DNA from 3 places in the Amycolatopsis sp. NPDC051371 genome. Region 1 is predicted to be linked to each of the others. Evidence: riboswitches for the same ligand, from Rfam matches in the RefSeq annotation. Region 1 holds a riboswitch; each other region holds the start of a gene.

Region 1 (4,052 bases):
CATGGCTGACCCGCCCGGAATCCGGCTCGGCGAGTCCGGAAAGGACTTCCAGGAGGGTGGTCTTGCCACCCCCGTTGAGGCCGACGACGCCGATGCGCTGCCCGGCCGCGACGCCCAGCGAGACGCCGTCCAGCAGCGGCTTGATCCCGTAGGACTTGCTCACCGCTTCCAGGTTGACCAGGTTGGCCATGCGCTCAGCCGATCCTTTCCGAGAAACAGAGGTAATCCGACCATCCACAGTGGAGGGTCAGGCGTGCACCCGCGGCGACGCCGGGCGCGGTGCGTCGTCCCCGCCGACCACGCGGGCGCCGGGGACCGGGCCGTGCGCCACCCGGACCGTGCGGCACACCCCCGCGCCCGACAGCTCCGCGGCGACCTCGACCGCCGACTGCGCACCCTCGCAGAGGAACGCGCACGTCGGGCCGGAGCCGGAGACCGTGCCGGCGAGCGCGCCCGCGTTGACGCCGGCCCGCAGCGTCCGGCGTAGCCCGGGCCGCAGCGAAACCGCCGCCGCCTGGAGGTCGTTGCCCAGCAGCAGCGCCAGCTGACGCGGGTCGCCGGAGGCCAGTGCCTCGACGACCGGGGTGTGCGAGCCGATCCGCGGCGGGTTGCCGTCGGCGCGCAGGCGATCCAGCTCCTTGAACACCTTCGGCGTCGACAGCCCTTCGGAGTCGAAGGCCAGCACCCAGTGGAAGGTGTGCCGCGACAGCACCGGGACGAGTTGCTCGCCCCGCCCGGTGCCCAGCGCGGTGCCGCCGTAGAGCGCGAACGGGACGTCGCTGCCCAGCCCGGCGGCGATTTCGGCCAGCTCGTCGCGCGTGACGTCGAGGTTCCACAGGCTCGCCAGCCCGACCAGCGTCGCCGCCGCGTCGGCGCTGCCGCCCGCCATGCCGCCCGCGGCCGGGATGCCCTTGCGCAGCACCACCCGGACGTTCGGCTCTTCGGTGCGGCCGACGTGCGCGGACAGCGCTTCGACCGCGCGCCAGGCCAGGTTGGTGCCGTCCGCGGGCACCGAGCCCTCGCCCTCGCCGTAGATCTCCAGGCCCGGCTCTTCGGTGACCGCGACGGTCACCTCGTCGGTCAGCGACAGGGCCTGGAACACGGTCACCAGCTCGTGGTAACCGTCTTCGCGCAGGTCGTCGACCGCCAAGTGCAGGTTGATCTTGGCCGGGACCCGGACGGTGACTGGGGGCGGAACTACGGCGAGCACCCGACCAGCCTACGTGCCCGCGAAAACGCCCCGATGCGAAGTGCGCATCGGGGCGTTTTACGGGAGCGAACTCAGGCTGCCGCGACACCCTGCGGGCCGCGCGCGGTGTGCGTCACGTGACCGCCGCGCTCGGCGACCCACGCCAGCGCCGCGTCGGCCCGCTCGCCGCGGACACCGAGGCGGAACCGGCCGACCGGGGTGTCGCCGATCCGGGTCAGGCCGCCGCCGATCGTGGCGAACTCGACGTCGAAGCGGCCCGCCGCCTCGGGCAGCAGCGCGCCGACCGACGCGAAGCCGACCAGCACGACGTCTGCCGAGCGGTCGTAGCGCGCCACCTGCGCGCGGGTCGTCTCGATCGCCGGCAGCAGCGCCTGCGCGGTGCGGCTCGTGGGGTTCGAGACCAGGTCGAGGACGGTGCCGCGCTCGACGACCGTGCCGTCTTCGAGCACCGCGACGTCGTCGCAGACCCGGCGGACCACGCCGGCGTCCGGGGTCGTGACCACGATGGTGGTGCCCAGCTCGGCGCGGGCGCGGTCGAGCACGGTGAGCACCGCGCCGGCCTCCTCCGGGTCGATGCCGGCGGTCGGGTCGTCGGCGAGCAGCACCGCCGGGGCGGCGGCCAGCGCCTTCGCGACCGCGACGCGGCGGAGCTGACCCTCGGTCAGCTCGCCGGGACGCTGAGTCGCGCGCTGGGTCAGGCCGACGAGGTCGAGCAGCGAGCCGACCCGGCTGCGGCGCTGCGGGCCGTCGATGCCGAGCTGCTCGAGCGGGGAGGCGATGTTGCCGGCGATCGTGCGCTCGGCGATCAGCTCCGGCTTCGTCGAGACGACGCCGAGCTGGCGGCGGATCTCCCGCAGGCGACGGCCGTCGAGGGTGCCGGTGTTGAGGCCGTCGAGGCGGACGACGCCGCGGTCGGGCCGCTCCTGCAGCGCGATGCAGCGGGCGAGGACGGACTTGCCGGACCCGGCCGGGCCGACCACGCCGAACAGCGAGCCGGCCTGGACCTCGACGCTCACGTCCCGCAGGGCGACGACCGAGTTTCCGTTGGTGGCAAAGGTTTTGGACAGATTTTCGACGGTGATCACGAAGGCTCCAGAAAACGGGGTGCGCGGAGGACGCGGCACCCGGCCGCAAGCGAAGTCCGTCCTTTATGGACGGTGCGTGAAGAAGAGGTGGACCGGCTCGGACAAGCTCAGTTGGAGCGCCGACATGCGGTCACGGAGCGGCGGCCTTCGTCGACTACGCGACGCTTGGTCAGGAGCAGGGGGCGAGCGACCCTCTTCATCGGAAACGGCCTCCATCGGTCCTGGCGGTAGCACCTGCCCTGTGGAGGGTGGTTGCTGCGACTTCGGCGAGCCAGGTCTCTCAGTCGCTCGGGATGGACACTTCCGAGTAAAGCCGATCCCGAGGAGCGAAAGCAAGCCTGTTGGCCCAGATCACACGAGTGGAGGTGTCCGAATCGCGAGATGGCACGTCAAGAGGCGTATTTTCGCCGGACCGCGTTGACTTCCACAGTGGACGTGCTAACGCGCGGCAGCCAGCCTCGCGAAGTCGTGCACGCCGAGCTGCTCGCCCCGGGTCTTCGGGTCGATCCCGGCGGCCGTGAGCAGCTCTCCGGCCCGCTCGGCCGACCCCGCCCAGCCGGCGAGCGCGGCGCGGAGCGTCTTCCTGCGCTGTGAGAAAGCCGCGTCGACGAGGCCGAAGAGCCGATCGCGGTCGTCCGACGCCGGAACGTCACCGCGTTCGAAGGCGACGAGCGCGGAGTCGACGTTCGGCACCGGCCAGAACACCGAGCGCGGCACGGCGGCGACCTTGCGCGCCGGGCCGTACCAGGCGAGCTTGACGCTGGGCACGCCGTAGATCCGGCTGCCGGGACCGGCCGCCATCCGGTCGGCGACCTCCGTCTGGACCATGACGAGGCCGGCCTTGAGAGACGGAACCTCGGCGAGCAGGTGCAGCACGACCGGGACGGCGATGTTGTAGGGCAGGTTGGCGACGAGCGCGGTCGGCTCGCCCAGTTCGCCGCGGGTGACGCGCAGCGCGTCGGCCCCGACGACGGTCAGCCGTTCCGCGGCTTCGGGGGCCCGTTCGGCGACGGTCTTGGGCAGCCGCTCGGCGAGCTTGGGATCGATCTCGACGGCGACGACCCGCGCGCCGGTGGCGAGCAGGCCGAGGGTGAGCGACCCGAGCCCGGGCCCGACCTCGAGGACGACGTCGTCCGGACCGACGTTCGCCAGCTCGACGATCCGCCGGACGGTGTTGGGATCGTGCACGAAGTTCTGCCCGAGCTTCTTGGTCGGCCGCACGTCCAGCTCGGCCGCCAGCCCGCGGATCTCGGCAGGTCCCAACAGTTCAACCACCGGTGGAGCTTACCGATGGGGCAGCACGCACACGCGAAACGGCCCCCACCTCGGCGAGGTGAGGGCCGTTCGAAAAGCGGGTCAGGCCTTCTTGCCGCAGACCGGCCAGGCGCTGTAGCTGCCGCCACGGCCGGCCTTGACCTTCTCCGCGATCGCGATCTGCTGCTCGCGCGAAGCCTGGTTCGGGAGCGCCGCGTACTCGTCGCCGCCGTAGGCGTCCCACGTGCGCTTGTCGAACTGGAGGCCGCCGTAGTAGCCGTTGCCGGTGTTGATGGCCCAGTTGCCGCCCGACTCGCACTGCGCGATGCGGTCCCAGGCGGAGCCGTCGCCGATGGCCGGCGTCGGGGCCTGCTTGGTGCCGACGTGGACGATCTTCGGCTTCGGCTGGGTGATGACCTGCTCGGAGATGCTCTCGCGGGAGACCTCTTTGCCGTTCTTCTGCGTGACCTTGTAGGTCACCATCTTCTCGCCGGGAGTGCCCG
Region 2 (4,052 bases), on a different contig from region 1:
TCCTGTCGTGGGCCGGGCTGCGCGGCGCGGTGCCGATCGTGCTCGCCATGATCCCGCTGTCGCAGGGGGTGCCGGGCGCGCAACGGCTGGTGGACGCGGTGTTCGTGCTGGTCATCGTGCTGACGCTGGTCCAGGGCGCGACGCTCGGGCCGCTCGGGCGGTGGCTCGGGCTGGCGAAGAAGTCCGAGCCGCACGAGATCGAAGTCGACTCTGCGCCACTGGACGAGCTGGGCGCCGAGCTGCTGCAGGTCCGCATCCAGCTCGGGTCGAAGCTGCACGGTGTGTACCTGTCCGAGCTGCGGCTGCCGGTCGGCGCGACGGTCAGCCTGGTTGTGCGTGAAGGCGCCGGCTTCACACCGCAGAAGACCAGCCGGCTCCAGGAGCACGACCAGCTGCTGGTGGTCACGACGAGCGTCGTCCGCGACTCCGTCGAGCGCCGCCTCCGTGCGGTGGACCGCGCCGGCCGCCTGGCCCGCTGGAAGGGCGAGTCGGGCCGTTAACCCGTTCGTGGTCGCGACCGCACCGTGACCGATCGGACGACTCGGGTCGACCCCGGAATCACGCGTGACGCCTCTCCAGTCACGCGTGATGCCCTTCCAATCACACGCGATGCCTCCTCAGTCACGGACGATGCCCTGAGCTGGCCGTTGTCCGGTGCTTGTCCGGTTTCCCCGTCGACCTGGTGATCTTTTCCCGCGAGGGTGAGCGGCCCTCGCGAAAAGATCACGTGATCTTCCCAGTGATCCAATCTTTGGCTTACTGTGCGCTCGATCCGGTTAGTTCGAATGGGTGAGCGTTAGGTCAAAGGAGTACGCACGGTGACAAGACTGGACGTTCGTGGGGCGGTCTTGGCGGCCGCGATGACCGCCGTCCTCGGGCTGGCCGCCGCGCCGGCCGCGATCGCGGAAGTGGCTCCGTTCCCGGCGCTCGCCCTGCCGTTCAAGGCCGGCCAGCAGGTCTACTCGGCCGGCATCCACTCCGACGACGGCAGCACCGGCGTCAAGAACGCCATCGACTTCAGCCCGGCCGACCGCACCGTGCGCGCGCCGCTGGCCGGCACCGTCCACCTGCAGCACTGCGCGGGCGGCGACTGGGTGACCATCGACCACGCCGGCGGCTGGCGGACCGGGTACTACCACATGGAAGGCATCGAGGTCACCGACGGCGAGCACGTCGAGGCCGGGGCCGAGCTCGGCTCGACCGGCAACGCGCTGCCGTGCGGCGGCAGCAGCACCGGCGCCCACGTGCACTTCACGCTCTGGACCCTGCCGGACGCCCCGGCGGCGAACTGGGACGGCAAGTCGTTCGCCGAGGTCTCGACGACCGTGGCGGCGGCCAGCGGCGAAGCCGTCGACGGCAAGACCATCGGCGGCTGGCGCTTCACCGCGGGCGCCGAGCAGTACACCGGCACGGCGACGCACCTCGCCGACAGCGCCGTGACGCAGCTGCCGGGACGCTTCCGCGCGAAACTCTGAGGTCCGTGAAGGCGGAGCCTGTGAGCGGCGTCTCAGAATGTGAGTCGGGGGTTGGCCGCCGGCGGCGTTCTCGGTTACCTTCTGGCTCAGGTCATGAGTGCCAGCGCGAAGCCCCGGCTTGCTGGCCGGCAACCCTCCTACCGCGGTGGGGTGCCCCGGGTGAAGACCGGGCCGGTCGCGGGTGCGACCGGCAAGCGCGGGCCCCTCGCCGGGGTCCCCCGGACCGCCGAGGAGGCACCGATGACTCTCGCCATCGATCGCACCAGGACGACCACCGCTCCGGTTGATTTCCCTGGAACCCTTGTCCCGCAAAGCATTCCGGCCGTCGCCGGAGCGTCCCTGCGGGTTCCGCTCGTCACCGGCGAAACCGTCGGCTACGCCAACCTCGACCACGCCGCGAGCGCCCCCTGTCTCGACGCCGTCCGCGCGAAGGTCGACGAGTTCCTGCCTTGGTACGCGAGCGTCCACCGCGGCGCCGGCTTCGCGTCGCAGGTCTCGACGCGCCTCTACGAGCGCACCCGCGACGTGCTGCGCCGCTTCGTCGACGCCCGCCGCACCGACACCGTCGTCTTCACCCGCAACACCACCGACTCCTTCAACCTGCTCGCCCGCAGCCTGCCCCGGCACACCACGGTAGTCGTCTTCGACACCGAGCACCACGCCGCGCTGCTGCCGTGGCAGGGCCCGAACGTCCGGCGGATCCCGACCCCGCGCACCCGCCTCGCCGCAGTGTCCGCTGTGGACGAAGCCCTCGCGGATTCCCCGCAGGGACCGCGTTTGGTGGTCGTGACCGGAGCGTCCAATGTGACCGGTGAGCTCCTGCCGGTGGCGGAGATCGCCGCCGTGGCGCGCAAGCACGGCGCCCGCATCGCGCTCGACGCCGCCCAGCTCGCCCCGCACCGCCGGATCTCGATCAAGGAGCTGGACGTCGACTACGTCGCCCTGTCCGGCCACAAGCTGTACGCGCCTTTCGGTGCGGGCGCGCTGATCGGCCGCGCCGACTGGCTGCGCGCCGCGCGGCCGTACCTCGCCGGCGGCGGCGCGACCAAGCTCGTCACCGAGGACGCAGTGGTCTGGAACACCGGGCCCGAGCGCCACGAAGCCGGCTCGCCCAACACCGTCGGCGTGTACGCGCTCGGCGTCGCGTGCGAGACGCTCAGCGAGAACTGGGACGCCGTCGTGGCGCACGAGCAGGCTCTGCTCACCCGGCTGCGCAAGGGTCTCGAAGGCATCCCGGGCTGCGCCGAGCTGCGGCTGTTCGACGCGCCGGTCGACCGCGTCGGCACGGTCAGCTTCGTCGTCGACGGCTTCGACCCGGGCTGGGTGGCGGCCGTGCTGTCCGCCGAATACGGCATCGGCGTCCGGGACGGCGCTTTCTGCGCGCACATCGCGGCCCGGCGGCTCATCGGCGTCACCGGCGGCGACGGGCGGCAGGCGATCCGCGTGAGCCTCGGGCTGGGCAGCACGGAGGAGCACGTCGACCGCGTCGTGCTGGCGTTGCGCCGGATCGTCGCGCGCGGGGCCCGCTGGGAGTACGCGAAGGTGGACGGCCGCTGGGCCCCGGTCGGCGACCCGCGGGAGCTGCCGCCGTTCTGCTGAGCGGCTCGCCTCGGCCGCTCGTCTCGAGGACCGTCCTCGTCGCCGGGTGTTCGCCGCTATCCTGCCCGGATGGGGAGTTCGCGGCGGTCCTGGTTCCCGTTGGCGGCGCTGGGGTTCGCGCAGCTCGTGATGGTGGCGGTCGCGCTGATCCCGGCCGATGCCACCGCCACCGGCGAGTTCGTGAACATGCGCGGGTACCAGCTGAGCCAGAGCCTGGCCGGCCTCGGCACCGGCGGGGTCGGCGGCACGAGCTTCCCCGACAACCAGCTCTCGGGCACCGCCACCGCCACCGCGGTCGACGTCGTGCCATCGGCGACGCTCGGCTGGCTCGCCGGCCTCGCCTGCGTGGTGCTCGCCGTGGCGGGCTGGTACTGGCTGAACCTGCGCCGGGCGGAGACACCGCCCCGGCCCGTCCGGTTCGTGCTCGGCACCCTGGGCGCGCTGGTGGCCGTCCCGCTGCTGGACCTGGTCGGCGCGCTCGAGCTGCGGCTGCCCGGGGACGTGCGGGGCGCGCTCTTGGCGGCGCTCGGCCTCCTGGTGCTCGCCGCTTACGAACGCAGCTGGTTCGTGCTGGCCGTCACCGGCGTCTTCGTCCTGGTCACGGTGGTGTTCCCGGCGCCGCCGGCCGGGGCACTCGTGGCGGCGGGCGTCCTGTTCGGGGCCGCGTTCGCCGTGCTCCTGCGCGGACCGGTCACCGCCGCCGACACGGCCTGACCAGCGACGTGGAGAATGGAGCGGTGAGCACCGACCCCAGCCACTCCGAACCCGACACCGCCGCGCCCGAAGAGGCGGTGCCCGAGCCCGTTGCCGAGACGCCGGTGAAGCCGCTGCCGAAGCGCCGCGTGGGCTGGGTGTTCGCCGTCGCGGTCGTGTTCTGGGCGATCGACCTGGTGACGAAGAACCTGGTCGCCGCCAACCTCGAGGGCAAGGAGCCGCTGAGGATCCTCGGCGGGCTCATCTACCTGCAGGTGATCCGCA
Region 3 (4,052 bases), on a different contig from region 1:
GGCTGCGACACCCTTGACCTCGGCGTTCAGCCTCGCCACCACGCGCATCGCCGTCGCCAGGCCGTCCTGGTTCCAGCCGCGGGACTGGCCCTGGGCCTTGCGGATCTTCCACGGCGGCATGCCCAGCTCGCCGGCCAGCTGATTCGGGTTGCCCCGGCCCGCGCCCGAGACCCGGGCGATCGTGCGGACCGCGTCGGCCAGTGCGTCCGCGACCAGGACGTGCGGGACGCCCAGCTGCATCGCCCAGCGCAGCGACTCCAGCGCCGCCGAGCGATCGCCGCTCACGGCCTTCTCCGCGACCGCGAACCCGGTCACGTCCGCGCGGCCGCGGTGGTAGCGGCGGACCGCTTCGGCGTCGACGGACCCGCCGGCGTCCGCCACCAGCTGCGTCGCCGCCGAGGAGAGTTCCCGCAGGTCAGAACCCACGGCATCGATCAGCGCGGCGACCCCCGCCGGGTCGATCTTGCCGCCCGCGCGGCGCACCTCGTGCCGCACGAACTGCTCGCGCTCGGCCGGCTTGGTCATCTTCGGGCACTCCGTGACCTCGGCGCCGGCCTTCTTCAGCGCCGCCGGAAGCGTCTTGCCCGCCTTGCTGCGGCCGCCGCCGGTGTGCACGACGACCAGGACGACGCCGTCCGCCGGGTCCTTCAGGTAGGACGCCACCGCGTCGGACAGCTCCTGCGAGATGTCCTGCGCCGACTCCAGGACGATCACGCGGCCTTCGCTGAACAGCGACGGGCTGACGAGTTCGGCCAGCTCGGGGGCTGTGAGATCCGACACCCGGACCCTGGTCAGCTCGGCCGTGGCGTCGATCGCGCGGGCCGCCGCGAGCGTCTCGCGGACGGCGCGCTCGATCAGCAGTTCTTCCTCGCCCAAGACCAGGATCAGCGGGGCCGGGGCGGTGGCTTGCGCGGTCACGGAAGGATCCTCTCACTTGCGGTGTCGTGCGCCCGCTCCGGTGATGTCGAGCGGCCACCATGGCACGGCGTGAGCGCCATGTCGTACGGTGTCCTGGAGGCAGCGCGCCGGTTGGCGCGCGCCGACAACCGAATACCGCTCATCCAGAGGGGCAGAGGGAACGGCCCGACGAAGCCCCGGCAACCGGCGTACAGCCCGTCATCCCGCGATCGCGGGGTAGCTGACGACCACGGTGCCAATTCCGGCCCGCTTCGGCGGGGCAGATGAGGAAAGGAACCTCGCGATGACCGCCACCCTCGGAACGTCCTCCACCACCAAGACCCCGGATCTCGGTCCCGCTGTCGAACTGGTGTCGAAGGAAGAGGGCCACCGGCAGCCGCTCGCCCCCGAGTTCGTCTCCGCCGAGGACTTCTCGCCGCTCGAGGTCGCCTACGACTTCGGCCGCGTCCGCCGCGAAGACATCGAGGCCGGCCCCAAGAACATCTGGCGCTACAAGAAGCTCCTCCCGGTCCCGTCCAACGTCGAAGAGATCCCGAACACCGAGCCCGGCGCGACCCGGCTCATCCGCGCCGACCGCCTGGCCAAGGAGCTCGGCCTCAAGCGCGTGTGGGTCAAGGACGACACCGGCAACCCGACGCACTCCTTCAAGGACCGCGTCGTCGCCGTCGCGCTGGCCGCGGCCCGCGAGTTCGGGTTCGAGGTGCTCGCCTGTCCGTCGACCGGCAACCTGGCCAACGCGACGGCCGCCGCGGCGGCCCGCGCGGGCTGGCGGTCGGTCGTGCTGATCCCGAAGACCCTCGAGCGCGCCAAGATCCTCACCACCGCGGTCTACGACGGCGACCTGATCGCCGTCGACGGCAACTACGACGACGTCAACCGCCTCGCCACCGAGCTCGCCGGTGAGCACCCGAAGTGGGCGTTCGTGAACGTGAACGTCCGGCCGTACTACTCGGAAGGCTCGAAGACGCTGGCCTTCGAGGTCGCCGAGCAGCTCGGGTGGCGCATCCCGCCGCAGATCGTCGTGCCGATCGCCTCCGGTTCGCAGCTGACCAAGGTGGACAAGGGTTTCCGCGAGCTGGGCCAGCTCGGTCTCGTGGACGCCAGCCCGTACAAGGTGTTCGGCGCCCAGGCGACCGGCTGCTCGCCGGTGTCGGCCGCGTTCCGCGCCGGCCAGGACGTCGTCCAGCCGGTGAAGCCGGACACGATCGCCAAGTCGCTGGCAATCGGCAACCCGGCCGACGGCCCGTACGTGCTCGACATCGTCAACCGCACCGGCGGCGCGATCGAGGACGTCACCGACGAAGAGGTCGTCGAAGGCATCCGGCTGCTGGCCCGCACCGAAGGCATCTTCACCGAGACCGCGGGCGGGGTCACCGTCGCGACGGCGAAGAAGCTGGTCGAGACGGGCAAGCTGGACCCGGACGTCGAGACGGTGCTCCTGATCACCGGCGACGGCCTCAAGACCCTCGACGCCGTCGAGAACCACATCGGCCCGAAGGCGACGGTGGCCGCGTCCGCCAAGGCCGTGAACGAAGCGCTCGGTTACTGACGTCCACCGCCGGGGCGGGCCTCCTCGGCCCGCCTCGGCGAGTGCCTCCTTTCTCGTTGTAAGGCAGGCGGTTTCCGTTCAGCGGCGGGGCGGACCACGCGGCTCGCCCCGGCGCGCTACCGCCGGGCCGGCCGGGTCACCGACCACCGCGGTGTCGCCGTCCACGTCGGTCCGCGTCACCAATGCACCCAGTGCCGTCAAGGTGTCCATTGTGGACTTGTTCGGGTGCCCGTAGGTGTTGCCCGCGCCCACGCTGACCAACGCCACCCGCGGCGCCACGGCCGCGAGGAACGGCGGCAGCGAATAGCGCGAGCCGTGGTGCGGGACTTTCAACACCTCCGCCTTCAGGTCGTCGCCGTCGGCCAGCAGGTCGGCCTGGGCCGCCAGCTCGACGTCGCCGGTCAGGAGCACCCGGCCGGCCGGGGTCCGCGCTCGCAGGACCACCGAGCTGTTGTTGATCGTCGTGCCGTCCTGCTGCCCGGCCGAGCGCTCCGGCACGTAACGCGGGCCGAGCACGTCGAGTGACAGCCCGGGCCACGCCAGCCGCTCCCCCGCGTTCAGCTCCACCAGCGGCACGTTCTGCCGCTTCGCCTCCGCGGCGACCTGCCGCCACGCCCACTCCGGCGCCCGCCCCGGGCCGACGGCGATCCCGCCGACCGCCCGGCCGTCGAAGACCGACGCCAGCCCGCCGATGTGGTCGGCGTGCAGGTGGCTCAGCACCAGCAGCGGGATCCGGTCGACCGCCAGCCGGTGCAGGCACTCGTCCACCGGGCCCGGCTCGGGTCCGGTGTCCACGACGACCGCACGTCCCGGCTCGGTGGTCGCCAGCACGACCGCGTCGCCCTGCCCGACGTCGCACTCGACCATCGCCCAGTTCCGCGGTGGCCACGCCGGCGCGAGCACCCGGACCGGCACGAACACCAGGAGCGCGCCGACGACCAGCACCGCCATCGCCAGCCGCACGCGCCGGTGACGGGCGGCCAGCACCAGCACCACCAGCACGGCGGCGGCGAGCAGGCCGCCCGACCAGCCGCCGGGCCAGGCGACGACCGCGCCGGGAGCCCGCGCGCCATGGCGCGCCACGGTGATCAGCCACCGGGCCTCCGGATCGGCCAGGTGCACCAGCACCTTCCCGGCGTCCGGCCACCACGGGCCGAGCACCGTCGCCAGCACGCCGAGCACCGTCGCCGGGGCCACCACAGGAGCGGCGAGGACGTTGGTCAGCACCGAAACCAGGCTCACCGAGCCCGCCATGCCCGCGATGACCGGCGCCGTCACCAGGAAGGCGGCCAACGGGATCGCCAGTCCTTCGGCGAACCCCGGCGGGACGCCGCGACGAGCCAGCGCGGTGGCCCAGCGGGGCGCGATGAGGACCAGCCCGGCCGTGGCGAACACCGACAGCGCGAACCCGAAGTCCGTCGCCATCGCCGGATCCGTCACCACCAGCACGCACACCGCGAACGCCAGCGCCGGCAACGCCGAGCCTCGCTTGCCCAGCGCAAGGGCCAGCAACGCGACCGCCGCCATCACCCCTGCCCGCAGCACGCTCGGCTCCGGCCCGACCAGGACGAGGAAGCCGGCCAGG

The links. Region 1 has a riboswitch for S-adenosylmethionine ahead of AB0M59_RS39405 (ATP-binding cassette domain-containing protein). Riboswitches for the same ligand answer to the same signal wherever they lie in the genome.
Region 2: another riboswitch for S-adenosylmethionine. It lies ahead of AB0M59_RS24625 (aminotransferase class V-fold PLP-dependent enzyme); the one in region 1 lies ahead of AB0M59_RS39405 (ATP-binding cassette domain-containing protein).
Region 3: another riboswitch for S-adenosylmethionine. It lies ahead of thrC (threonine synthase); the one in region 1 lies ahead of AB0M59_RS39405 (ATP-binding cassette domain-containing protein).

The regions. Positions count from the first base shown of each region.
Region 1 is NZ_JBFBAG010000042.1:77,408-81,459, forward strand. It holds gene AB0M59_RS39395 (ABC-F family ATP-binding cassette domain-containing protein) at 1-190, opposite strand, end outside; gene AB0M59_RS39400 (4-(cytidine 5'-diphospho)-2-C-methyl-D-erythritol kinase) at 248-1,210, opposite strand; gene AB0M59_RS39405 (ATP-binding cassette domain-containing protein) at 1,282-2,295, opposite strand; SAM riboswitch class I at 2,489-2,595, opposite strand; gene rsmA (16S rRNA (adenine(1518)-N(6)/adenine(1519)-N(6))-dimethyltransferase RsmA) at 2,734-3,570, opposite strand; gene AB0M59_RS39415 (transglycosylase family protein) at 3,652-4,052, opposite strand, start outside.
Region 2 is NZ_JBFBAG010000020.1:129,731-133,782, reverse strand. It holds gene AB0M59_RS24635 (potassium/proton antiporter) at 1-500, shown strand, start outside; gene AB0M59_RS24630 (M23 family metallopeptidase) at 819-1,475, shown strand; SAM riboswitch class IV at 1,565-1,678, shown strand; gene AB0M59_RS24625 (aminotransferase class V-fold PLP-dependent enzyme) at 1,716-3,074, shown strand; gene AB0M59_RS24620 (hypothetical protein) at 3,144-3,788, shown strand; gene lspA (signal peptidase II) at 3,866-4,052, shown strand, end outside.
Region 3 is NZ_JBFBAG010000006.1:92,010-96,061, reverse strand. It holds gene holA (DNA polymerase III subunit delta) at 1-918, opposite strand, end outside; SAM riboswitch class I at 1,055-1,188, shown strand; gene thrC (threonine synthase) at 1,202-2,467, shown strand; gene AB0M59_RS10145 (ComEC/Rec2 family competence protein) at 2,546-4,052, opposite strand, start outside.